3 regions of the Mesorhizobium sp. 43Arga genome follow, and region 3 is predicted to be linked to each of the others. Evidence: riboswitches for the same ligand, from Rfam matches in the RefSeq annotation. Region 3 holds a riboswitch; each other region holds the start of a gene.
The links. A riboswitch is a leader RNA that binds a small molecule or an ion and turns the genes downstream of it on or off. The one in region 3 is predicted to bind thiamine pyrophosphate.

Region 1 (7,888 bases), on a different contig from region 3:
AGCCCTCGGCGCGGCGAAAAAGGGCGGCCTGCCGGCCGCTTCGGCCAGCGATGAAGACTGGTCGCTGCTGGCCGACGCTTTCATCAAGGCCGGCGGCACTCCCGTCGAGATGAACGCCATTGCCAATATCAGCCTGGAATTCGAAGGGCTCTGCCCGGCCGTCGCGAAACTTTATACGTCCGCTCTGTCGCTGCAGGGTGAGGCCGGGCGGCACATCAAAACCACTTTGCTCTATGAGATCGCCCGGAATTAGCCGGGTCTGCGGATCCACGCGGTTGATCAGGATCTGTCATGCCTGGCGAGCCCCTTTGGGTCGACAGGCATACCTCGGTTTCGAGAGGCAGACTGGCCGCCCCCGGTTTACCGTTTCACGGACGACAACCACTCTAGCTTAAAGCTGAATTGCTGAAATACTTCGTGAAATCAGGGCGTTGCGTCAGAATCTTACCATCGGCGTCGCGCAAAATGCCCGCTTTGAAGAGATAGTCGCCGATGGCGTCCATTTTGGCCGGATCCATCGTGCCGATGGCGCCGTTCTCCGCGCGCAGATAGTGTCCGTCGATCAGCGCCTTCAGCGACGCCTCGATCAATGCCGGATTGGTCAAGGCGTCCTTGCTGGCGGCGATCAGCAGCGCGGCGGCTTCCTTCGGATGATCGACGGTGAACTGATAGCCGCGCCGCGTTGCCTGGACGAAGGCCGATGCCAGTGCCGGGTTTGCCTTGAGATAGGCTTCGCTCGAGGAAATCAGCGTTGTGTGCTCGTCGGGCACGCCGTAATCGGCATAGACGAAGCTGCGCTGCTTGATGCCTTTGAGTTCGGCCTCGACGCCCTCCCAAGTCGAGACTTCGAGCGTGAAATCGACGGAACCATTGGCCAGCGCTTCATAAGCGGAAGTGCCGAGCGTCACCGTTTCGAAATTGCCCTTGCCGCCATCGTGGCGGATGATGGTCGAGATCAGCGCGTTTTCCCAGGCGCTGCCGAAACCGCCATAGGTCAAGCCGTCAAGGTCCCTCGGACTTTTGATCTCGCCGCGCGCCGCATTGAAGACCACCCGGCCGGTTTCGGACTGCACCACGGCGTAGACGGCCTTCAGATCGGCGCCGGCGGTCTTCTGGGTGAACAGGCTGATGGTGCCGTTGATGCCGAAATCGGCGACGCGGTTGGCGACCAGCGTGCCGGCGCCGGTATCGCTATAGGGCAGAATATCCATCTCGAGGCCGGCCTCGCGGTAAAACCCCTTGTCGCGCGCGACGAACAGCCCGATGTGGTTGGTGTTGACCGTCCAGTCCAGCGCGACAGTGACTTTTGGCGTTGCCGCGAAGGAGCGGCTCGATCCGGCGATCAGCGGAAGTCCGCTGGCAAGGGTGAGCAGCAAGGCCTGCCGGCGTGTCAGGTCAATCATGGTCATGTCCTTTGGAGAGTTGAGGGTTGAGCAGAATGTCGAGGATCTCGGCTTCGAGTGCGCTGGCCTGCTGCGCGGCGGCGCCGGTCGGATTGCGCGGACGCGGCAGCGGCACCCTGATTTCACGCAGCACAAGTGCCGGGCGCGCCGACAGCACATAGATGCGGTCGGACAGGAACACCGCCTCGCGCACATCGTGCGTGATCAGCAGCGCCGTCCAGCCATGATGCCGCCACATCCGCTCGAGCCAGCGTTGCATGGCCGCGCGGGTCAGCGCGTCGAGCGCGCCGAACGGCTCGTCGAGCAAAAGCATGTCGCGCTCCTGCACCACCGTGCGCAGCAATGCCGCGCGCTGGCGCATGCCGCCCGAAAGCTGTGCCGGAAAATGCCGTTCGAAGCCGGCAAGGCCGAACTCGGCAAAAAGCGGCGCGACACGCGCCCGCGCCGCCTTGCGTTTGACGCCTTGCACCTCGAGCCCAAGCGTCGCGTTGTCGAGGATGCGCCGCCACGGCATCAGCGCGTCGCGCTGCGGCATGAACGCGAAATGCCGGCCATGGTCGTCGAGCGGCATACCGTCGAACAACATCTCGCCTTCGCCATGCTCGGCACCCGTCAGAAGCTGGAACAGCGTCGACTTGCCGGCACCCGAAGGCCCAAGGATCGAGACGAATTCGCCGGCACCGACGCTGAGCGAAATGTCGGCGAGCACGTCAAGCCCGCCGAACGCCTTGCGCACATGCCGCAATTCGAGCCGGCTCATCGCAATGGCCCCTTCCCCGCAGATTGCGGGCCGGCCCGCTCCCAAGGCATGGCGAGGCGCTGCAAGAGCACCGCCAGCCCGAACAGGATCAGCGTGAGCGCGGCACTGACGCCGACCGCGGCCAGCACCAGATCGGGGCGGAAATTGTTCTTGGCGTTGAGCATGTAGATGCCCAGCCCTTTGGCCGCACCGGCATATTCGGCGAAGATGGCGCCGACCACGGCATAGGTGATGGAGATCCGCAGGCCGGCGAAGAAATAGGGCAGTGCCGAAGGCAGCCGCGCCAGCACGAAGACGCGCCAGCGCCCTGCCCCCATGGCGCGCAGCATCCGGCCGATCTCCACCTCGGTCGCCTCGTAGCCCTGCACCAGAGCCACCAGCATCGGGAAGAAAGTGACCAGCGCTACCAGCATGATCTTTGGCGTCAAACCGAAGCCGAACCACAAAACCACCAGCGGCGCGATCGCCACCAGCGGCAAGGTCTGGCTGACGATGAAGACGGGAAACAGAGCGCGCCGCAGCGGCTGGAAGAATTCGACCAGCATAGACAGCGCGAAAGCGGCGGCGAGCGAGCAGGCAAAGCCGATCAACGTGGCGCGGATGGTGGGAATGGCGTTGTCGATCAGCGCCTCGCGATTGAGCATCGCCTGTTCGAAGACGCGTGACGGCGCCGGCAGGATCGTCGGCTTGATGCCGGAATAATCTGCGTAGAGTTCCCAGGCCATGAGCAGCAACCCGACCGACACCACGGCCGGTGCCAGCTTGGCGAAGAGGCCCGCGAGCTGCCGCGGGCGGCTGGATGACGATGAAACCACGAAAGGACAACCTTGACGGCCGCGCGAAGAAAACGCGTTCTGTTCAGACAGCGGTCGGGCTGTTGGCCGAAACCGTGACGTCGAGGGTTACGTGGCCGGCGCCCGGCCCGAAGCGGCAGAAGGCTTCGTTCAGCGCCGAAAAGATCGCGCCGGTATCACCGCGCAGTTTGGTGCAAAAGTTCTTGGAACGATCATAGACGCCGGACTGTTTCAGGAAGTCGATGCAGCCATAGATCTCATCCATGTGGTCGCCGGTGCCCATCACATAGAGCGAGAATTGCGCCGCCGCCGGCTGGCCGGTGGCAGCAGCATTGCGCACCGCGGTGATGGCGGCTTCCTTGCGCGGGCCGAGCGGCCCGACAGGCCCGCCAAACGCATCGGAGCGGCAGATCGGATCGTCCGGCTCGCCCGGGCAGCCGCGCGAAATGGCTGCCGACAGCACGCAGTGCTTGCCGCTTTGCGCCGCCGCAACGAACAGGTCGCGCAGCGCCGGGAACAACACTTCGGGTGGCCCGACCAGCAAGGTCGAGATGTCGTCGGTCTCGATCCGGAGCCTGTCCCGGTAGGGATCGAGCGCGCCGAGCGCGCCCAGGATGACGCCGACGAAATCGTCGGCCATGGGATATAGGGAGATCTGTGCGCCTGAAAACATCGCCCGCCTCGCTCCGCTGGTATTACCCAGATCAGCTTCTAGGGTCTGTGGGCTTGCCGCCCCCGTCTCAGCCCCGACCGTACGGAGCACCCCTGTGGATGGGCGCGTTAAAGCACCATTCGTGCCATTGGGGAAGCCGTTTTTTCAGCGCACCGGGCTAAAAGCGTTGCACCAGTTCCGGCCGTTGCGTGGACGCAGGCGATGCCCCGCAGCCGTGCACGCCAGCCTCGCCCAATACGCTCGATCCGGCAATTACCAACAGCACGACCATCGCGCCGCGCGACATGAACTCCAATGCGGATCGGAATTGCCCGACCAACCCGCAAGGTGCGCAGACCTATGCCAACGGCAACGCGACGGCTCCCACCGTCAACGACAACAACTGCGGCAGGTAAATGATTGCCCAAAAACGAAAAAGCCGCCGGACACCGGCGGCTTTCGACATCATTCCCAACGCTGTTTTTGCTCAACCGTTAGGATGCGGCCTTCTCGCGAACCGGCAGCTTCCAGCCCGGCCTGACGAAGTGGCAGGTGTAGCCGTTTGGATATTTCTCCAGATAATCCTGGTGTTCGGGCTCGGCTTCCCAGAAGGCGCCGGCCGGCGCGACTTCCGTAACGACCTTGCCGGGCCACAGGCCGGAAGCATCGACATCGGCGATGGTGTCTTCGGCGACGCGCTTTTGCTCGTCGCTCGTATAGTAGATCGCCGAACGGTAGCTCATCCCGACATCGTTGCCCTGGCGGTTGCGCGTCGTCGGATCATGGATCTGGAAAAAGCGCTCCAGCAGCGTGCGATAGCTGATCACCGCCGGATCGAAATTGATCTCGATGGCTTCGGCGTGGGTGCCGTGGTTGCGATAGGTGGCGTTGGCCACATCGCCGCCACTATAGCCGACACGCGTGGAGATGACGCCGGGATAGCGCCGTATCAGATCCTGCATGCCCCAGAAACAGCCGCCGGCTAGCACTGCGCGTTCGGTCGAAGTCGCCATGTCACGTCTCCTCAAAAGGCAATTCCAGCTCGTGTAGCGGTTTCCCGCTCGGAATTGCGCAGACAAAATTGGATTTCCCAATAGATGGGCATTGTCGTCCGTTTCGTCCAGTCGCGTGGAACCAACGCGGCCATGAGCGAACGATATCACGACGCGGTCGGGGATCGAACCGTTTCAGTCGCGCGGTTGCCGGGTCTGGCTGTCGACGGCAAGCGGCGGATACAGCGTGCCGGGCGGAATGGCGGCAAAGCTGATCTGCAAAGGCGGCGCCGTGCGCGACCAATTGAAAAGGACGGTCTTGACCGGCAGGTTGCCCAGCCACGTCCGCAACTGCGGCGGCACGCCCTGCCCTGGCCAAACCATCAGCATGCCGTGGTCGTGCAAGCGCTGCCTGGTGATCCAGGGCGCGAAGTGAGTATCGAGATCGGTGAAGATCGACGGCTTGTCATAGGCATTGAGGCCCGCCAGCATGGCCACCTGGGTGTCGCCGCCGACAATGTCGAGCCGGCCGGGCGCCGCCGCGTGCCAGACCGCCTCGGCCTCGTCGGCGATCGGCTGTGCCGGCCAGCAGACGGCGTCCAGGCGCCCCCGCACATTGCAGCCCGTCCAGCGCAGCGCCGCATAGGCGCCCGACATGGTGACGATGCAGAGGAACGCGCAGATCGCCAGCCTTCGCATCTCGATGGCGCCGAGCCGATGGCCGAGAAAGGCGAGCACCGTGACACCGACAAGATTGTACATCGGCGCGCCCCAGGACTCGCCGGTGCCGGTGAACAGCGAGGCCACCATGATCAGGGTCGCCGGGCCGAGCCCCATCCACACCAGATAGACCAGAATACCGCGCTCGACCGGCGCTTCCGGGGCGGGCGAGCGCCGCAACAACCCGGATATTGTCAGCACCAGAAGAAAGCCGGAGAGCCCGGCCATCTGGACACCGATATAGTAGAGGCGCCCCCGGTTTTCGGTCACCCATTGGTCGCGGGCGGCGAAATAGGTCAGCGGCAGGAAATCGATGTGGTAGAGCGCGATGGCCAGCGGCGCGGCAACGGCGAGAAAAACCGCAAGGCCAAGCCATGGCCAGGGCGTCGCCAGCCGGCTGCGCGCGCGCGCGTCGCACAACAGCCAGAGTGCGCCGAAGGCAAGCAGCAGGCCGGTGGAGAACTTGGCATAGAGCCCGACGCCCGACACCAGTCCGAGCGCCAGCCACCAGCCCGGCCCGCCGCCACGGCCGGCGCGCCAGAGCAGCCAGCAGATGGCCGCCCAGAACGGCATCTGCGCATAGTCATGATTGAATTGCGGGGTCGGCCAGCCGAAGAAATAGACCGACGGCATCAAAAGCACGGCGGCCAGCGCACGGCTTTGCCCGAGCATGTCGCGGGCCAGCAGATAGACCAAGACGAAGGTCGACGAGATCGTCAGCTGGGCAAGCATGTATTGCGGCCAGCGGAACGATCCGGTCAGAAGATGGCTGGTTTCGAGCAGCCAGCCTGGAAGCTGCGGGTGCTTGTATGTCAACAGCACCCATTCGCGGCCCCACATGAAGCCTTCCACCACATCGCCGGGCGGGGCGGGATCTATCAGGGCCGGCACCACCGTCCAGCACAGGATCTGCACCAGGCACAAAAGCGCCAGCAAATACCAGGGATGGCGGAGCAGGCCGGGCCATATCGATGACGGTTCGAGGCCGGCGGCATTAAGTCCCGCCGGCGCCCAACCATCGATGGAGTCGTCTATTCCCACCATGCGGCGCTTAAACCACATCGTCCGGTTTGCCGAACAGCCCCAACGTCAAAGCTTACGAAAAAGTATACTTGCAAGCCATTGCAAAACCAAGATTGGGCGGGAATTTCGGCGCCCGTTGCCCGCCCCCGGCAGAACAGCCGCCCATTTGATCCTGCCTGAACGTCCCGGATATTCGATGCGTCATCAGCATGCCGTCATCCACCATCGTGCGCTCGACTTCTGGCTGGCACGTGCGGCTGTCCTCGTCATCATCTGTCTGCAGCTCCTGGTGATAAACGATCTTTCGTTCGGCCCGCGCTGGCTGGCGCCGGCGCTGGAGGCCGCCCTACTCGTGCCCCTGTCCGTCGCCACCGCCTGGACACAGGTCGCCACACAGAAAGCGATCGAAGAGGAGCACTGGTATCTGGTCGGCCGGTTTCGCGTCATCATCCGCAGGACGGCGCTGGTGATGACGGGCGTCGTCAGCGTCATGAATTGCGGTTCGCTGGTGTTCCTGGTGCGCGCCTTGCTGGCGGGCCATGCCGGCTCCAGCGGCCCGACGCTGCTGATCGACGCGCTCAACATCTGGGTCACCAATGTCATCGTGTTTGCATTATGGTTCTGGAGCACGGACCGCGGCGGGCCGCCGACCTGCGGCCTCGTCAAACGCGCCCATTCCGACTTCCTGTTCCCGCAAATGACCCTGAACGACCGCGAGATCCGCGACTGGCTGCCGGGCTTCGTCGATTATTTCTTCCTCGCCTTCACCAATGCGACGGCGTTTTCGCCGACCGACACCTTGCCGCTGTCACAGCGCGCCAAGCTGTTGATGATGGCCGAGGCGATGATCTCGCTGTTGACGATCGCGCTGGTCGCGGCCCGCGCCGTCAACATCCTCGCCTAGACCCGGAAACGCGAAATAGCCCGCCCGGCGAACCGGAGCGGGCTATCGAATGATCTGCGACTGCCTCGAGGCTGGAGCGCGGAGTGGACGATCCTCAATCCGCGCCGAGGTCGCGTTCGAAAACCACCTGGTCGCGCAGCGGAATGCCGTTGACAGCCGAGCCTTCGGGGTAACCGGTCGATGGCCCGAACGCATCCTGCACGATGCGAGACATTCGAAAGCCCTGTCTCTGGTAAAATCGCAAATTGCCGATATCGGCTGCCGCGGTCGCCACGGTCAACCGCCGGCCGTAGCGCTCGCGGCAGCGGGCGATCGCCGCCGCGACAAGGGCACGCCCCAACCCCTCGCTCTGCCTTGCCGGACGAACCGCCAGGCTCTTGAGCTCGAAGACACCGCCCTCGCCTGTCTCGATGAGCTGCACGTGGCCGATGATCCTGTTGCCCTCGCGCGCGACCAGCACCTCGCCCTCCTCGATATAGCTGGAAACCTGCGTGGGGGAATCGTCGGCAAGGGCAAACAGCGGCAGCAATATTTCGCGGCTCCCCTCATATCGTTCAATGTGCATCTGAAACCCCGGGCTGGATCAACGCCGCCGCGAGTCCGGCAACCTTGCACCGCGATATAGCAGTGGCCGGTCAGG
Region 2 (7,888 bases), on a different contig from region 3:
GCGTTGAAAACTCGCTCCGCTGAGGCGAATGGCGTGGTTTTCGAGAACCGGAGCGGAGTGCACCGGAAGCACAGAAACCGCGGCAGGCGTCCAGCGGGGTGAGTTTGCAGCGTACTCTTATTTGTCGGTGACGATCTTGACCTTGTCGCCGGCCGAAACCGCGGCCCCCGGCGACAACGCGTTGAGCACCCGGAACAGGTCGAGCTTGCGGTCGACGCCGACCATCTGCGCGGCGAGCGAGCCCATGGTCTGGCCCGGCTGCACGGTGAGCACGCGGATATGCAGTGGCTTCAAGGCTGCTTTCTCGGCGGCACTCAGGATACGGAACGATCCGCTGACCGAGCGCGCCACCGTCTCCAGAGAGGTGCTGGCCGAGGGCGCCGCGGTCAGCAGCCGGTAGACCTGGCCGCCGGCACGGATCACCGCGATATCGAACTGCCAGCCTTCGGCACTGGCATGCGCGGTCGCGGCCTCGTTGCCGTTGATGGTTTCCTGTTTGACGCTGCTGTCATCGAGACCGGCCACCCAGCCGCTTCTGATGTAGTCGGTCAAGGCGCGGTTCTTGTCGATCGAAACGCCGTCGAAGCGGATCGCAATGTCACCCGGCCCCGTCGCCGTCACCGCCGCCGCCGAATTGTCGATGATGAAACCGTCCGGCACCGTGAACGACACGCCAAGGCCCGGATGCAGGAAGGTCTCGCCGCGCACATAGCCCTCTTCCGGCGTATCGCCATAGAGCAGGCCGTCTACGCCGGCGAGGAAGGAATCGCGGTCGCGCGTACCGACGCCGGGCACGCCGAACTGGCGGGCATGGCGCTGCGCGAGGTCGATGCGCTGCGGGGTGTTGGGGTGCGTCGCCAGGAAGTCGAGGCTGGCGTCGGTGGCGCCGCTGATGGAACGGAAATCGGTATAGGCCGACATCGACTGCAGGAAGCGGCCGGCGGCATAGGGGTCGTAGCCGGCTTCGCCAATCGACTTGATGCCGATGGCGTCGGCCTCGAGCTCTTGGTTGCGCGAGAACTGCGCCAGCCGGAGCTTGCCGCGGATCAGAGCCGCCTTGGCGGTCGGGCTGTCGCCCAGCACATCCGAGACCACCTTGGTCGCCAGGCCTTCCTCGGCCTCCAGCTGCTGGCGCTGCAGCCCGTGATTGGCGGTGACGTGGCCCATTTCATGCGCGATGACGGCGGCGAGTTCGGACGAATCATTGGCCAGCGCCAAAAGGCCGCGCGTGATGTAGAGATAGCCGCCCGGCAGCGCGAAGGCATTGACGTTGGGCGAATTGAGGATGGTGATGCGATAGGTCTGGGTCGGGTTCGCCGACACAACGGTCAGGTTACCGACCACCTTGGCGACCATGCGCTCGAGCTTGGGATCGGAATATTCGCCGCCATAGGTCGCCAGGATGCGCGGATGCTGCGCCTTGGCCAGTTCGGCGAGCTTGTTGTTGGCGCCGACATTGTCGACCGTTATCGGCCTGTCGGATGGCTGGAAACCGGATTCCTGGACTTCCGGAGGCGTGAACATCTGGCAGCTCGCCAAGGCCACGGCAAAACCGGCAAGCGCCAGAAAGCGCGCCAGCGGATTCATTCGTAGCTTGTCGACGCCGATCGCCAGGACGGCTTCCTTTCAGGTCCCGGCGCATGACCACGAAAATCGGGGGCGATCTCCGGAACCTGTCATGCGCAAAAAACAAATTTCTACGGTACTCGTCACACGTCCCTCGGGGCGTGTGACGAGTACCGTAGGCAAATCACGGCCTGTGCCGGACCAATAGGGCGGACCTAGCCACACTACTTCTGCCATGGCAAGCAAGCGCCCCATTGCCTGATGCCGGTTTGACCGTAAATTATGTCCGCTTCCGGGCAATATCTCGTGATACGGCATTGCCGGCACTTGCGCCGATATAGCGCCGGAACGCCTCCGGACCAGCCCCGGCGAAGAATTCGTCCGCGCTGCCGGTGGCCGCGACGGCGCAATTGTCCAGAAACACCACATTGCGGCCGATGCGGCGTGCGTCCTCCGGCTGGTGCGTGACGAACAGCACCGTCATGCCGCGCTCCGCATGCACGCTGGCAACCAGGTCGAGCATGTCGTCGCGCAAGGCGGGTCCCAGCGAAGCGAAGGGTTCGTCGAGCAGAAGCACCGGGCGATCACGGACCAGCACGCGCGCCAGGGCAACACGCTGGCGCTCGCCGCCGGAGAGTTCGCGCGGCAAGCGTTTTTCCTTGCCGCCAAGGCCTGTGCGCGCAAGCGCCTCGTCGATCGCCTCGCGGTCGGCCTCGGTCAGCCGCAGCGATGGCGAGCGGCCGAGCCCGACATTCTGCTCGACGGAGAGATGCGCAAAAAGGTTGTTTTCCTGAAACACCATCGACACCGGCCGCGCAGCCGGCGGCGCTGCGCCGACATCGGCCCCGTCGATCAGCACGCGGCCCGACTGCGGCGTCTCGAAGCCGGCGACCAGATTGAGCAGCGTCGACTTGCCCGAACCGCTCGGCCCCATGATGGCGGTGATTTCCGCCGCCGCAAAAGCGACATCGAAGGCGAGCGGCGCCTCGCCATAGCTGAACGAGACTTTGTCCAGCCGCACCGGAACGCCCTTCCCTCTCATCACCCCGTCAGACATTTCGGACCTTGTCTCTTCCCAGCCAGTCCGCCGCCAGTACCAGGGCTAGGCAGACCAGGCCAAGCAGCAGCGCCAGGCCGGCGGCGTCCTGCGTGCGGTAGCTGCCCATGCGCGCCAGGAGAAGGTAGGGCAAGGTCTGCACGGAATCACTGCCGAACAGTGCGATCACACCGAGATCGCCGAGCGACAGCGCCATTGCGAAGGCGAAGCCGGTGGCGAGCGGCCGCCGCAGAGATGGCCAGTCGACCAGCCGCAGCCTGGCCCAGCCGGAAATGCCGAGCTGCGCGCAGAGCCGTTCGTGGCGCTCGCTCGCCGCGTCATAGGCGGGGCGAACGGCGCGCAGCGCGAATGGCATCGCCATGACAGAATTGACGGTGACGACCATGACCGGGGCGATGGCAAAGACATCGCCGGCATGGCGCAGCAACAGGAACCAGCCGGCTCCGATGACGATCGGCGGCACGACCAGCACAAAACCGGCGCCGGTATCCGTGGCATGTTCGAGCAGTGTTCCTGGACCGGCGCGGTGGTTCAACGCGAGTGCCCGTCGCGCCATGGTCAGCGCCAGCGACAGCATCACCGAAAGCAGCGCCGACAGGAAGGCGAGCACAGCACTGGTCAGCGTCGCCTGCCGGACAGGGGCCTCGCCTGCGAGCCGGCCGAGATCGGCGCCCAACCCGGCGAGCACCGTGGCCGCCATCGGTCCGACAACGAACAGCAGCGCCAGCACGATCAGCACGGCGTTGAGTGACGCCTCGGTCGCGTTGACGGAGAGGTAACGGCGCGGCGCCACCGGCAGGTTGGTGTCGCCGACGACATTGGCGCCAAGCCGCGTCAGCGCCAGCACCACGATGAAGGTCAGCGCGATCTGCAGCAATGTCAGGGCGACGGCCCGCGCGGGATCGAAATCGAAGCGCAGCGCTTGGTAGATGCCGACCTCCAGCGTCGTCGCGGCCGGGCCGCCGCCGAGCGTCAGCACGATGGTGAAGGATGTGATGCAGAGCATGAAGACCAGCCCGGCGACACCCGGCAGGGCAGCGCGCAGCGTCGGCCATTCGATCAGCCGGAAGGCCGGGCGCGCGCCCATGCCGAGCTGGCTCGCCAGTCGCCACTGGTCGGCGGGAATGGTCTGCAGCGCCTCGAGGAACAGCCGAGTCGCCAACGGCAGATTGAAGAAAACATGCGCGACAAGAATGCCGGACAGGCCGTAAATGCCTGGCCAGCCCTGGCCGCCGACGGCGCTGAACAGCCCGGCGAAATAACCGGCACGGCCATAGAGCGCCAGTATGCCGAGCGCCGCGACGATCGCCGGCAGCGCCAGCGGCACGGCGAAGAGTTGCAGGATGAAGGCGCGACCGAAAAACCGCGGATGCCGCGACAGGGCGCGTGCAACGAACAGCGCCGGGATGGCCGAAAGCAGGGTCGAGAGGACGGCCTGCCAGAGCGTGAAGCGCACGACGCGCAGCAGATAGGGATCGAAGGCCGCCCAGGCGCCTGAAAAGTCATGGGCACCTTCGATGAGCAAGCCGGCAAACGCGCCGCCGATCAGCAGCGCGATCGCGGCGAGCGCGACAACGCCGGCGCTGACGCGTGAATCCGTTGTTTGCGCCGGCGTCACCACCCCGCCTATTTGCTCATCACCGCCAGCCATTCATCCACCCAGGCCTTGCGGTTGGCGGCGACCTCTTCGGGGCTGAACAGCAAGGTCTTGGTGGGTTTGACCAGTTTGTCGAAGGCGGGGTTGAGCGGCTTGTCGGTCTTCCCGGCCGGGAACATCCAGTTGGTCTCGGGGATCGCGTCCTGGAATTTCGGGCCGGTCATGAAAGCCATGAACTTCGCCGCCAGCGGATTCTTCGCCCCCGTGGTGGTGATGCCCGCGACCTCGATCTGCAGATACTCGCCTTCCTCGAACGAAGCCGCCTGGTAGCGCTGCGTGTTCTCGGCGACCATGTGGTAGGCCGGCGAGGTCGTGTAGGACAGCACCATCGGCGCCTCGCCCTTGGTGAACAGGCCATAGGCCTCGCTCCAGCCCGGCGTCACGGTCAGCACCTTCGTCTTGAGCTTGGCCCAGGCCTCCGGCGCCTTGTCGCCATAGACCGACTTCACCCACAACAGCAGGCTGAGGCCCGGCGTTGAGGTGCGCGGATCCTGGATGACGATCTTGTCGTTGGCACTGCCTTCGACCAGTTCCTTCAGGCTCTTCGGCGGCGTCTTCAGCTTTTCGGAGTCGTAGACGACAGCGAAATAGCCGTAGTCGAAGGGAACAAACGTGTCGTCGCTCCAGCCGCCCGGCACGTTGACATCGCTCACCGCGCCATGCGGGGCGAACAACCCGCTAGCCTTGGCATCGGCGGTGAGATTGGTGTCGAGGCCGAGTACGATATCAGCCTTGGTCGACGCGCCTTCGAGCTTGACGCGGTTGAGCAGGGCCACGCCATCGGCGACCGAGACGAACTCGACGTCGCAGCCGCATTCGGCCTCGAATTCCTTCTTCACCACGGGACCTGGACCCCAGTCGGCGGTGAAGCTCTCATAGGTGTAGATGGTGAGCTTGTCCTTGGCCAAGGCCGGCCCGGACAGCGCCACAACCATGGTCGAGACAAGAGCGTATAAAAGCGTGCGCATCGGCGCCTCCTTCGTTCGAATTGCAAGGAATTGAGGCGCCGGACTGTCCGAAACGTCTAATCCCTCCGCCGGTACAAACCGGATCAGGTTCAGCGGGTTGGCGAGACTGCCTCTCAGCCGGTCCGCGAAGATCGCGTCCGGCACCCCGTTAGAGCGTTTCGACACATAGGCCGGGCCGGGGAACCGCGCAAGTGGCAGTTTGCCGGCCTTCCGTTTCCCGTGCCGGGCTGGTAAGGGCCACAGGATATGAGCACATTCACCATCCTGCTTGGCGGCGATCTCATCCGCACGCCCCGGCTCGACCGCCAGGTCGAAGGCTCGCGCGTCATTGCCGCCGACGCCGGCATCGGCCATGCGCGGCTGCTAGGCCTTGTGCCGGAACTGTGGGTGGGCGATTTCGATTCCGTCCCGGCCGATCTCCCCGCCGACCTTGCCGCGGTGCCCCGCCGGACCTTCCCGGCGGAGAAGGACAAGACCGACGGCGAACTGGCGATCGCCGCAGCACTCGAGCGCGGCGCGACCAGCCTGTTGCTGGCAGGCGCGTTCGGCGGCAAGCGCGCCGACCACGCTTTCCTGCATCTGGCGCTCGCCCTGCGCCTGGCCGAGGCCGGAACGAAGGTGCTGCTGACCAGTGGCGCCCAGGAAGGTGTCCCGCTGCTGTCGGGAACAGCCGGTTTCGACTATGCCGACGGCACGCTGTTTTCCATCCTCGGCTTTTCCGAACTTGCCGGCCTGACCGTCACCGGCGCCAAATGGCCATTGAGCCAGGTCGAGGTGGCCTTCGGCTCGTCACTGACCATTTCCAACGAGGTTCGCGGTCGCCTCGACATCGCGCTCGGCCACGGCCGCGCGCTGCTGCTCGCGCATCCGTATCCACTACCTGAAAGCTGACATGGCCCCGCCCCTTCTCAATCTCGACGGGATAAGACTGACCTTCGGCGGCACGCCGCTGCTCGACGGCGCCGCCTTGACCGCTTCAGCCGGCGACAAGATTGCGCTGGTCGGCCGCAACGGGTCCGGCAAGTCGACGCTGCTCAAGATCGCCGCCGGCCTGATCGAGCCGCAGGACGGCGAGGTGTTCCGCCAGCCCTCGGCAACCGTCCGCTATCTGCCGCAGATGCCCGACATGGAAGGTTTCGCCAATGTGCGCGCCTATGTCGAGGCGGGGCTCGGGCCAGCCGACGATCCTTACCGCGCCAGCTATCTGATGGAGCATCTTGGTCTCACGGGCGAGGAACGGCCGGGCGATCTCTCAGGTGGCGAAGCCAGGCGCGCGGCCCTCGCCCGCGTCATGGCGCCGGAGCCCGACATTCTGCTGCTTGATGAGCCGACCAACCATCTCGACCTGTCGGTCATCGAATGGCTCGAAGAGGAACTCGTGCGCACCTCCTCGGCGCTCATCGTCATCTCGCACGACCGCCGCTTCCTCGAGCGCGTGTCGCGCGCCACCGTCTGGCTCGATCGTGGCCAGACCCGCAGGCTGGACAAGGGTTTTGGCCATTTCGAGGAATGGCGCGACCAGGTGCTGGAAGAGGAAGAGCGCGAGCAGCACAAGCTCGGCCGCCAGATCGTGCGCGAGGAGCACTGGCTGCGTTATGGCGTGACCGCGCGCCGCAAGCGCAACATGCGCCGCTTGGGCGAGTTGCAGACCATGCGCCAGCGCTTCCGCGGCCATCGCGGCGCCGAAGGCACCGCGACCATGGTGGCCAGCGACGCCGCCGAATCCGGCAAGCTGGTGATCGAAGCCAAGAACATCGAGAAGAGCTTTGGCGACCTCACCGTGGTCAAGGGCTTCTCGACCCGCATCCAGCGCGGCGATCGTGTCGGCCTCGTCGGGCCGAACGGCGCCGGCAAGACGACGCTTTTGAAGATACTGACCGGCGAATTGGCGCCGGAGGCGGGCTCGGTGCGGCTTGGCACCAATCTGGAAATCGCCACGCTCGATCAGAAGCGCGACGCGGTCGACCCGCAGGAGACGCTGGCGCAATACCTCACCGACGGACGCGGCGAAAACCTCGTCATCAATGGCGAGCAGCGCCATGTCGTCTCCTACATGAAGGATTTCCTGTTCAAGCCGGAGCAGGCGCGCACGCCGGTGCGCGAACTGTCCGGCGGCGAGCGGGCGCGGCTGATCCTGGCGCGCGTGCTGGCCCGGCCGGCAAACCTCCTGGTGCTCGATGAGCCGACCAACGATCTCGACATGGAGACATTGGAACTGCTGCAGGAACTGGTCGCCGGCTTCGCCGGCACCGTCATCCTGGTCAGCCACGACCGCGATTTTCTCGACCGCACCGTCACCAGCATCATCGCGCCGGATGGCGGCGGCCGCTGGGTCGAATATGCCGGCGGCTATTCCGACATGCTGGCGCAGCGCGGCGGCACCAGGCTCGACGACCGCAAGGTGCGCGCCAAGGCTGAAGCCGCCGATGTGCCGGCGCCTGGCAAGAGCGAGCCGGCTGCCCCAAAAGGCCCGGCGAAGAAACTGTCGTTCAAGCAGAAATTCGCCCTGGAATCGCTCCCCAAGAAGATCGAGGCGGTGACCGCTTCGATCTCGCGGCTGGAGAACAACATTGCCGACCCGGCCTACTACGAGCGCGATCCGGCCTCCTTCCAGAAGACCATCGCCGCCCTCGACAAGGA
Region 3 (7,888 bases):
GATCACGCCGGTCTTGACGTCGTCGCGGTCAGGCAGCCCGAGATGCTCCTTCGGCGTGACGTAGCAGAGCATTGCCGTCCCGAACCAGCCGATCATCGCCGCGCCGATCCCCGATGTAATATGGTCGTAGCCGGGCGCGATGTCCGTGGTGAGCGGCCCAAGCGTGTAGAACGGCGCCTCGCCACAGACCGCGAGCTGCTTGTCCATGTTCTGCTTGATCTTGTGCATGGGAACGTGGCCGGGGCCTTCGATCATCACCTGGCAGTCCTTGGCCCAGGCGATCTTGGTCAGCTCTCCAAGCGTTTCCAGCTCGGCGAATTGCGCGGCGTCGTTGGCGTCTGCGATCGAACCCGGACGAAGTCCGTCGCCCAGCGAGAACGAGACATCGTAGGCGCGGCAGATGTCGCAAATCTCCTCGAAATGCTCGTAGAGGAAGCTCTCCCTGTGATGGTGCAGGCACCATTTCGCCATGATCGAGCCTCCGCGGGAAACAATGCCGGTAACCCGCTCGACCGTGAGCGGGATGTAAGGCAGCCGGACGCCGGCATGGATGGTAAAATAGTCCACGCCCTGCTCGGCCTGCTCGATCAACGTGTCGCGATAGACCTCCCAGCTCAGATCCTCGGCGACGCCACCCACCTTCTCCAGCGCTTGATAGAGTGGGACTGTGCCGATCGGCACCGGCGAGTTGCGTACGATCCATTCCCTGATATTGTGGATGTTGCGACCGGTCGACAAATCCATCACCGTGTCGGCACCCCAGCGGATCGCCCAGACCATTTTTTCGACTTCCTCGGCCATGGAAGAGGTGACGGCGGAATTGCCGATATTGGCGTTGATCTTGACCAGGAAATTGCGGCCGATGATCATCGGCTCGCTTTCGGGATGGTTGATGTTGGCGGGGATAATGGCGCGCCCGCGCGCTACCTCGTCACGCACGAATTCCGGCGTGACGAAGTCTGGGATCGCGGCGCCGAAGGCCTCTCCGTCGCGTTGCAGCTTACCATGCAGGATCTCGCGGCCGAGGTTCTCACGAATGGCGACGAATTCCATTTCGGGCGTGATGATGCCGGCGCGGGCATAGGCGAGCTGGGTCACAGCCTTGCCCTGCTTGGCCTTGAGCGGCCGATTGCGAATGGGAAATTCCGGCGTCAGGCGCTCACCAGTCGCGAAGCCGTTGTCTTCCGGCCGGACATGGCGGCCGTCATAGGTCTCGACATCGCCGCGCGCCAAAATCCATTCGCGCCGAAGTCGTGCGAGTCCCTTCTCGATGCTCGTTTCGATCGCTTGGTCGGTGTAGGGCCCGGACGGATCGTAGACCGTCACGGGCGGTTCGCCCGCTGTCGGATGGACGGAGATTTCGCGCATCGGCACCCTGATTTGCGGATGGAGGATGCCGGATTTGTGGATCTTTCGTGAGGCGGGCAGCGGTCCCGTCGAAACCGCCGGGGTCGAGGCATTCATTTGAGGCTCCTTTGCTCATTTGCATTGGAGACCCAGTTCTGTGCCGGAAGGATGAAAAGACGCTTTTTGTCGACCTGCTCGAGACGGGTCTTCGGGCACGAACTCCCGCAAAGCGCTTGCACCGTCCCTACGCCAGTATGAACTGGATCAGGTTCAACGGGTCACTGCGCCGCGAAAGCCAGCAGTATCTCAGCCCCTTGCCGGGACTCCCCTGGTGAATGCCTCGAATTGAATGGTCCTCCGGCACTTTGTCAAGCGCATTCGACCTGGGCGGACCGGCGGTGGCTCCGGCAGGTCTCAGAGCGACATCATCATCTCGACCGACGAGAAGCCTGATCGAGTTCACTGCAGACGTGTGCCTCGTCCGCACCCTGCTGCCTCGGCGATGGATGCGCCTACGTTTGCGAAGTTTGATCGCTCAGGAGGGAGGTTTTTCAGCATCGCGCCAAGTTTCGAAATATTGTTCCTCTCTAATTCTATAAAATCAGTGGACTTTTGATCCTGGCCCGCCGAACAGCGCTGGCAATTGAGGCTGTGCCCTCCGTTCAAAAGGATCTGATCCCATGCGACATCTGATTTCTACAGCGCTCATCGGCCTTGCCCTGGCGGCCACCTCAATCGCAGCGCACGCCGACGACAAGAAGGTCGTGATCGCTTATCAGACCGGCGCAAACCCTTATAACCTCGGTATCGCCAACGGTGATATTGCCAAGAAGACCGGCTGGAACATCGAGTTCCGCCGCTTCAATTCCGGCGCCGATATTTTTGCGGCCATTGCATCCGGCGACGTTCAGATTGGCGATGTTAGATCGAGCCCCTTCGCTGCAGCCGTCAGCAAAGGCATCGATGTGAAGGCATTCTATATTTCCTCGGTCTCGCGCGACGGAGAGGCCCTTGTCGTGAGGCCGGAAATCAAATCACCGACCGACTTGCGGGGAAAGAAGCTTGCCGCCGCGCCGGTCTCGACGGACCACTATCAGCTGCTCGCCGTGCTCAAGCAGGAAGGCATTTCCGAGAAGGAGACCCAGGTCATCGCCATTCCGCAGCCGGAAATCGTCGCGGCGTGGAAGCGCGGTGACATTGATGGCGCTTTTGTCTGGGACCCGGCGCTTTCCGAACTGAAGAAGAATGGCAAAGTCTTGCTCACGGCCGGTCAGGTCGCGGACCGTGGTGCGCCGACATTCAGCGCGCTGGTGGTGACCGGGGAATTCGCCAAGGCAAATCCTGACTTCCTTGGGCAGTATGTCCGCCTGATTGACGGCTACACCACCGACTATCTCAGCAACTCGGCGTCTTGGGGACCAGGGTCGGAGAATGCCAAGCTGATCGCCGGCCTGCAGGGCGCCACTGCGGCTGAGAATTCCGAGCAGTTGAAGACCACAGTCGTGCCTCCGCTGGACGAGCAGGTTTCCGAGAAATGGCTGGGCGGTGGTGAAAAGAGCGCCGTGGCGAAGATTCTCAAGGACACCGCTGGCTTCCTGAAGGATCAGCGCAAAATCACCACGATCAAGGAAAGCTACGCTGCCTTCGCCGATCCGCAATACGCGGACGCCGCCAAGGCTTCGAACTGAACCAGTGTGAAGAAGTTCGGCCTTGCTGTCCGGGGAACCCAACAGCAAGGCCCCTGGAGGCTTTCATGCTTCGAATACACGATGCCAGCGTCACCTTCCCTGGCTCCGACGGCCAGGACGTACACGCGCTTGACCGGATCTCGCTCGACATTGCTCCGGCGTCCATCGTCGTCGCGGTCGGTGCATCAGGGTGCGGAAAGTCGACACTGCTCAATGCGATCGCCGGGTTCCTTCCCCTTAGCGAGGGCACGATCACGCTTGACGGACGCCAGATCGATAAACCGGGTGGTGACCGTGGCGTCGTATTTCAAAAAGATACCTTGCTGCCGTGGGCCAGCGTCCTGGACAACGTCGCCCTCGGGTTGAAATATCACGGCATGCAGCGCGGCGAGCGGCGCGAGCGATCAAGGCGGCTGCTGGAGCTTGTCGGTCTTGCCGATTTTGCTGAAAAGCCGCCCTACGAACTGTCCGGCGGTATGCGCCGGCGCGTCGGCATTGCACGGGCGCTGGCCACCGATCCCAAGATCCTCTTGATGGACGAGCCATTCGGTGCACTGGACAGCCTGACCCGTGAGACCATGCAGCAGCTTCTTGCGTCGCTTTGGGCCAAGACCGGCAAGCAGATCCTGTTCATCACCCACTCCATCGAGGAAGCTCTAACCGTCGGCACGACCATTGTGGTGATGTCGCCCCGGCCGGGCCGGATCGTCGGCCGGTTCGAGGCCGACTTCGTGCGCGAATTCGCCAGGACGGGCGACATCGGCCCGATCCAGTCCCACCCCCGTTTCATCGAATTGCGACAAGAAATCCGGTCGCTCATTCACAGGCCGGATGGAACCGCAAAAGGAACCTTGCAATGACGCTCGCCGCCAGTTCCCGAAATCCCTTCCCGGCCGCAAACTCTCCGGTTGAACCGGTCCGGGCGTCGCGTCGGATCGCATCGACAAGTACCGTCGGGATCAGCTCCGTTACGCTCGCTTCGCTGATCGCACTATGGTTTTTCGCCGCACGCTTCGGCTGGGCCTCACCGCTCTTCCTGCCGTCACCGGCTGACGTGCTGACCCAGTTCAGCGCTGTCGCGTCAGACGGCTATGCGAATGGGACGCTGCTTGAGCACACGCTGGCCAGTGTTGGCCGCATCGCGACGGCTCTGGGTGTCGGAATCGCGTTGGGAATTCCACTCGGCCTGTTGATGGGCCTCAACCGCTGGGTCAAAGGCATATTCAGCGTGCCGATCGATCTCTATTGGGGCCTTCCGCCGCTGGCCTACCTGCCGCTCCTGATCATCTGGCTCGGCATCGGCGAGACATCCAAGATCGTGTTGTTGTCGCTGTCGACGTTCGCCCCGATCTGTTTTGCCGCGCAGGCCGGTGTCCGCTCCGTGCCAGCCGAGCGCATCAATGCCGCACTGTCGCTTGGCGCCAATCGGCTGCAGCTGTTCACCACCATCATCCTGCCTTCCGCACTGCCTGAAATCATGACGGGGCTGCGGATCGCGATTGGCGCCGGTCTGTCCACGCTCGTTGCTGCCGAGCTGATCGCGGCTCAATCCGGTCTTGGCTACATGATCATGTCGGCCGCCAATTTCCTTGCAACCGACGTTGTGTTCGTCGGCCTCATTGTCATTGCCGTTCTTGCTTTCGCTATCACCAGCGCAATGCGCTGGCTCGAGCACCGGCTCGTCCCCTGGAAGGGCAAGCTCTGAGGTCAGCCGTCTTACGATCATTTCACAAAGCAGGAACGAATCCTATGTCCGACAACGATCGTCCACTCGACGTGTACTGGTACCTTCCGACCCATGGCGACGGTCCATATCTCGGCACCGAAAAGCGACATCGAACCGCCAGCTTCGGCTATCTGAAGGAGATTGCCCAGGCGGCCGACCGTCTTGGGTTCAAGGGCGTGCTGTTGCCCACGGGAACGCGCTGTGAGGACGCCTGGATCATCGCCGCCGGCTTGATCCCGCTCACCGAGCGACTGAAGTTCCTCGTTGCACTGCGACCGGGCAGCGGAACGCCTGCTCTGTTTGCGCGTCATGCGGCTACGCTGGAGCGCATCTCCGGCGGCCGTGTACTGCTCAACGTTGTCACCGGAGCGGATCCGGCCGATCTCGCCGGCGACGGCAACAAGCTGAACCATGACGAGCGCTATGCGCAGACCGACGAATTCTTGACCATCTGGCGGCGGATCTTGTCGGGTGAACCTGCCGATTTCGAGGGCAAGTATCTATCCGCGCACGGCACAGACATTTCCTTTCCGCCAGTCCAGCAGCCTCATCCGCCACTTTGGTTTGGAGGATCGTCCGACGCCGGCATCGCGATCGCCGCCAAGCACGTCGACACCTACCTGAGCTGGGGCGAGCCAGTCGACCAGCGTGCGGAAAAAATCGAGAGGGTGAAGAAGGCGACGGCCGAACAAGGCCGGCGCTCCATGCGCTTCGGTCTTCGCATTCACCTGATCGTGCGCGAAACGGAGGACGAGGCCTGGGCTGCAGCCGATCGGCTGATTAGCCACGTCACCGACGACCTCATCGCTGAGGCCCAGAACGGATTTACCAACATCTCGGAATCCGTCGGGCAAAGGCGCATGTCGGCGCTGCACCAGGGCCGACGCGACCGCCTGGTCGTAGGGCCAAATCTGTGGGCCGGGCCTGGACTGGTGCGCGGCGGCGCGGGCACGGCCCTCGTCGGCAATCCAGACAACGTCGCCGCGCGTATTCGCGAGTATCAGGAGATCGGGATCGAGACCGTGATCGCCTCAGCCTACCCGCACCTCGAGGAGGCATTCAACGTCGCCGAACTGCTTTTTCCCAAACTCGGACTGGGTCGCGAAGCAGCACCCGCCGAGCGCAGTTGGGACGTCGAATTCGGGGGCGGCATCCAGCCCAACCTGGCAGCGTCCGCCGGCTAACGCCCCGTCAAATCCATCACAAAGGAGGATCTGTTACAATCAGCCATCGCGGCGTTTGCCGCGCGGTTTCCGTTTATGGCTCCCGTCCCGGCAGCGGGTTTTTTCGGGATGACTGATGGGTTGCGAGGCTTGCTTTCGCATCCTCCTCAAGGGGAGCCACGCACCTGCCAGCCTGCGCCGCCGCCTCAAGTGCATCTCTCATTTGTGGGATACATAAGTCATCGGGAAATAAGACTTGCGCGCTGCGCCGGCAGGGCGCTCGACCAGGATGTTTGTTCGCGGCGGGTTTGTCATTGCACTGAGCTTCAGCAGTGCGTCGTCCAGTTCCCTGTCGGCCTCCGTAAGCCTGTGGTGGAGACGATGATAGTCTGTCCAGGTTGGAGTACGATATGTTTCGACCCATCGTGATGGCTGCTGAACGTCGCGCGTGAGTGTCCATTGCCGGGCGCCAACGCGGCTTTGGACGTACCGGCGCTTCTGCATGATTTCGAGGAATTGGTCGACGTCTTGCTCAAGGATTGCATATTCCGTTGTGACAAGGATGGGGCCGCTCCGGGGCTTCAGATCAAGGGCAATCGCCGGTGCGCAGAAGCCTCCAGACGGTTCGAGCTCCGATTCAGAACGATTGCTGATCGGCCATTTGTATCCGAGCGCCGCGACCGCCAGCGTCGCGACGCAGGACCAGGCCATGGCCGAGGGGAGCGAGTAAGTTTGGACGATGACGCCCCAAAACCAGCTGCCGGCGGCGATGCCGCCATAGGTGAATGCGCTGTAGATTGAGATCGTGCGTCCAACGATCCAGCGCGGGCTTGCCAGTTGCACGTTGACGCCAAGTCCGGACCATGCCGTTACCCAGCCTGCGCCGCCAAGGGCAAGGCAGACCGTCGTGATGGCAAGCGAAGACGTGAGCGCAAGGGAGATCTCACATAGAGCGCATGCAATGCAGGCGAGGACCACCAGCCGTTCCTGGGTGAGCGCCCGCCTGAGGGTCGGGTTCATGAGCCCGGCGGCAAGTGCGCCAGCGCCGAAGCCGCCCATCATGATACCGTAGCCGACTGGGCCGCCCTTCAGGATGTCGCGGGCAACCAGCGGCAGCAGCGCCAGTGTGGAGGTGCTTGCAACCCCAAACAGGGTCCCGCGGACGATCGTTGACTTGATTTCCGAGGATATGGCCGTGAAGCGCAGGCCATCATAGATGGCCGTCATCAGAGCTTCACGCGGCAGAGATGAGCTCTGGACCTTCCAGTTATTGCGCCACAAGGCGGTGAGAGGCGCAACGAAGCCAAGGGTGGTCAGCGCGATTGTGACGAGAGGCCCGAAGGCAGCAACGATGATGCCGCCAAGCGCGGGACCGACACTGCGCACAGTGTTGAATCCGACATTGAGCAGCGTGATGGCCGCCGGCAGATGGCGTCGCTCCAGTATGTCGCCGATCGAGGCTCGCCAGGCCGGATCGCTGAGCGCGATGCCGCAACCATCGAGAAAGCTGAAGGCAAGAATTATCCATGGATCGTGAATGCCAAAGGCCATGAGGATCGTCAGCATCGCGGAGGCCGCCATCATGAGGCTTCTACCGACGATCATCACCATGCGGCGACTATAGTTGTCGGCAATGGCTCCCACGAACACCGCGAGAAAGAACGCCGGCAAGGTCGATGAAGCCTGGACCAGCGCAACCAAAACGTCCGAGCTGGAAACCGTGGCCATGAGCCAGCCGAGCGCCACGGTCTGCATCAGCCAGCCGAGGCTTGAGAGCTGAGACGCCAGAAAAATTGAACGGAAGGTCGGATTGTTCAGCGGCGCCAGCAACCCCGTGGATGCGTTTCCCTCGGTCGAAAGCATGGCGATCAATCTCTTCTCGACAAGGAGCTCAAGCTCGTTGTCGCGGGTAGCATCCGATTCGGAGTAATGTGCTGGGGTGCTTCAGGCTTGCGTTTCATAAC

Region 1: another riboswitch for thiamine pyrophosphate. It lies ahead of ACWGS8_RS09730 (Ykof family thiamine-binding protein); the one in region 3 lies ahead of thiC (phosphomethylpyrimidine synthase ThiC).
Region 2: another riboswitch for thiamine pyrophosphate. It lies ahead of thiB (thiamine ABC transporter substrate binding subunit); the one in region 3 lies ahead of thiC (phosphomethylpyrimidine synthase ThiC).

What each region holds. Positions count from the first base shown of each region.
Region 1 is NZ_JBSKBO010000002.1:681,731-689,618, forward strand. Features, by position in the region: gene ACWGS8_RS09710 (hypothetical protein) at 1-253, shown strand, start outside; gene ACWGS8_RS09715 (ABC transporter substrate-binding protein) at 387-1,403, opposite strand; gene ACWGS8_RS09720 (ABC transporter ATP-binding protein) at 1,396-2,163, opposite strand; gene ACWGS8_RS09725 (ABC transporter permease) at 2,160-2,978, opposite strand; gene ACWGS8_RS09730 (Ykof family thiamine-binding protein) at 3,022-3,630, opposite strand; TPP riboswitch at 3,621-3,734, opposite strand; gene ACWGS8_RS09735 (hypothetical protein) at 3,819-4,025, shown strand; gene msrA (peptide-methionine (S)-S-oxide reductase MsrA) at 4,104-4,622, opposite strand; gene ACWGS8_RS09745 (glycosyltransferase family 39 protein) at 4,797-6,383, opposite strand; gene ACWGS8_RS09750 (hypothetical protein) at 6,541-7,248, shown strand; gene ACWGS8_RS09755 (GNAT family N-acetyltransferase) at 7,343-7,813, opposite strand.
Region 2 is NZ_JBSKBO010000001.1:302,400-310,287, reverse strand. Features, by position in the region: gene ACWGS8_RS01465 (M48 family metalloprotease) at 118-1,587, opposite strand; gene thiQ (thiamine ABC transporter ATP-binding protein) at 1,847-2,623, opposite strand; gene thiP (thiamine/thiamine pyrophosphate ABC transporter permease) at 2,616-4,274, opposite strand; gene thiB (thiamine ABC transporter substrate binding subunit) at 4,250-5,248, opposite strand; TPP riboswitch at 5,292-5,406, opposite strand; gene ACWGS8_RS01445 (thiamine diphosphokinase) at 5,495-6,139, shown strand; gene ACWGS8_RS01440 (ABC-F family ATP-binding cassette domain-containing protein) at 6,141-7,888, shown strand, end outside.
Region 3 is NZ_JBSKBO010000018.1:17,701-25,588, forward strand. Features, by position in the region: gene thiC (phosphomethylpyrimidine synthase ThiC) at 1-1,464, opposite strand, end outside; TPP riboswitch at 1,571-1,687, opposite strand; gene ACWGS8_RS32885 (taurine ABC transporter substrate-binding protein) at 2,028-3,035, shown strand; gene ACWGS8_RS32890 (taurine ABC transporter ATP-binding protein) at 3,101-3,895, shown strand; gene ACWGS8_RS32895 (ABC transporter permease subunit) at 3,892-4,740, shown strand; gene ssuD (FMNH2-dependent alkanesulfonate monooxygenase) at 4,785-5,945, shown strand; gene ACWGS8_RS32905 (MFS transporter) at 6,144-7,787, opposite strand.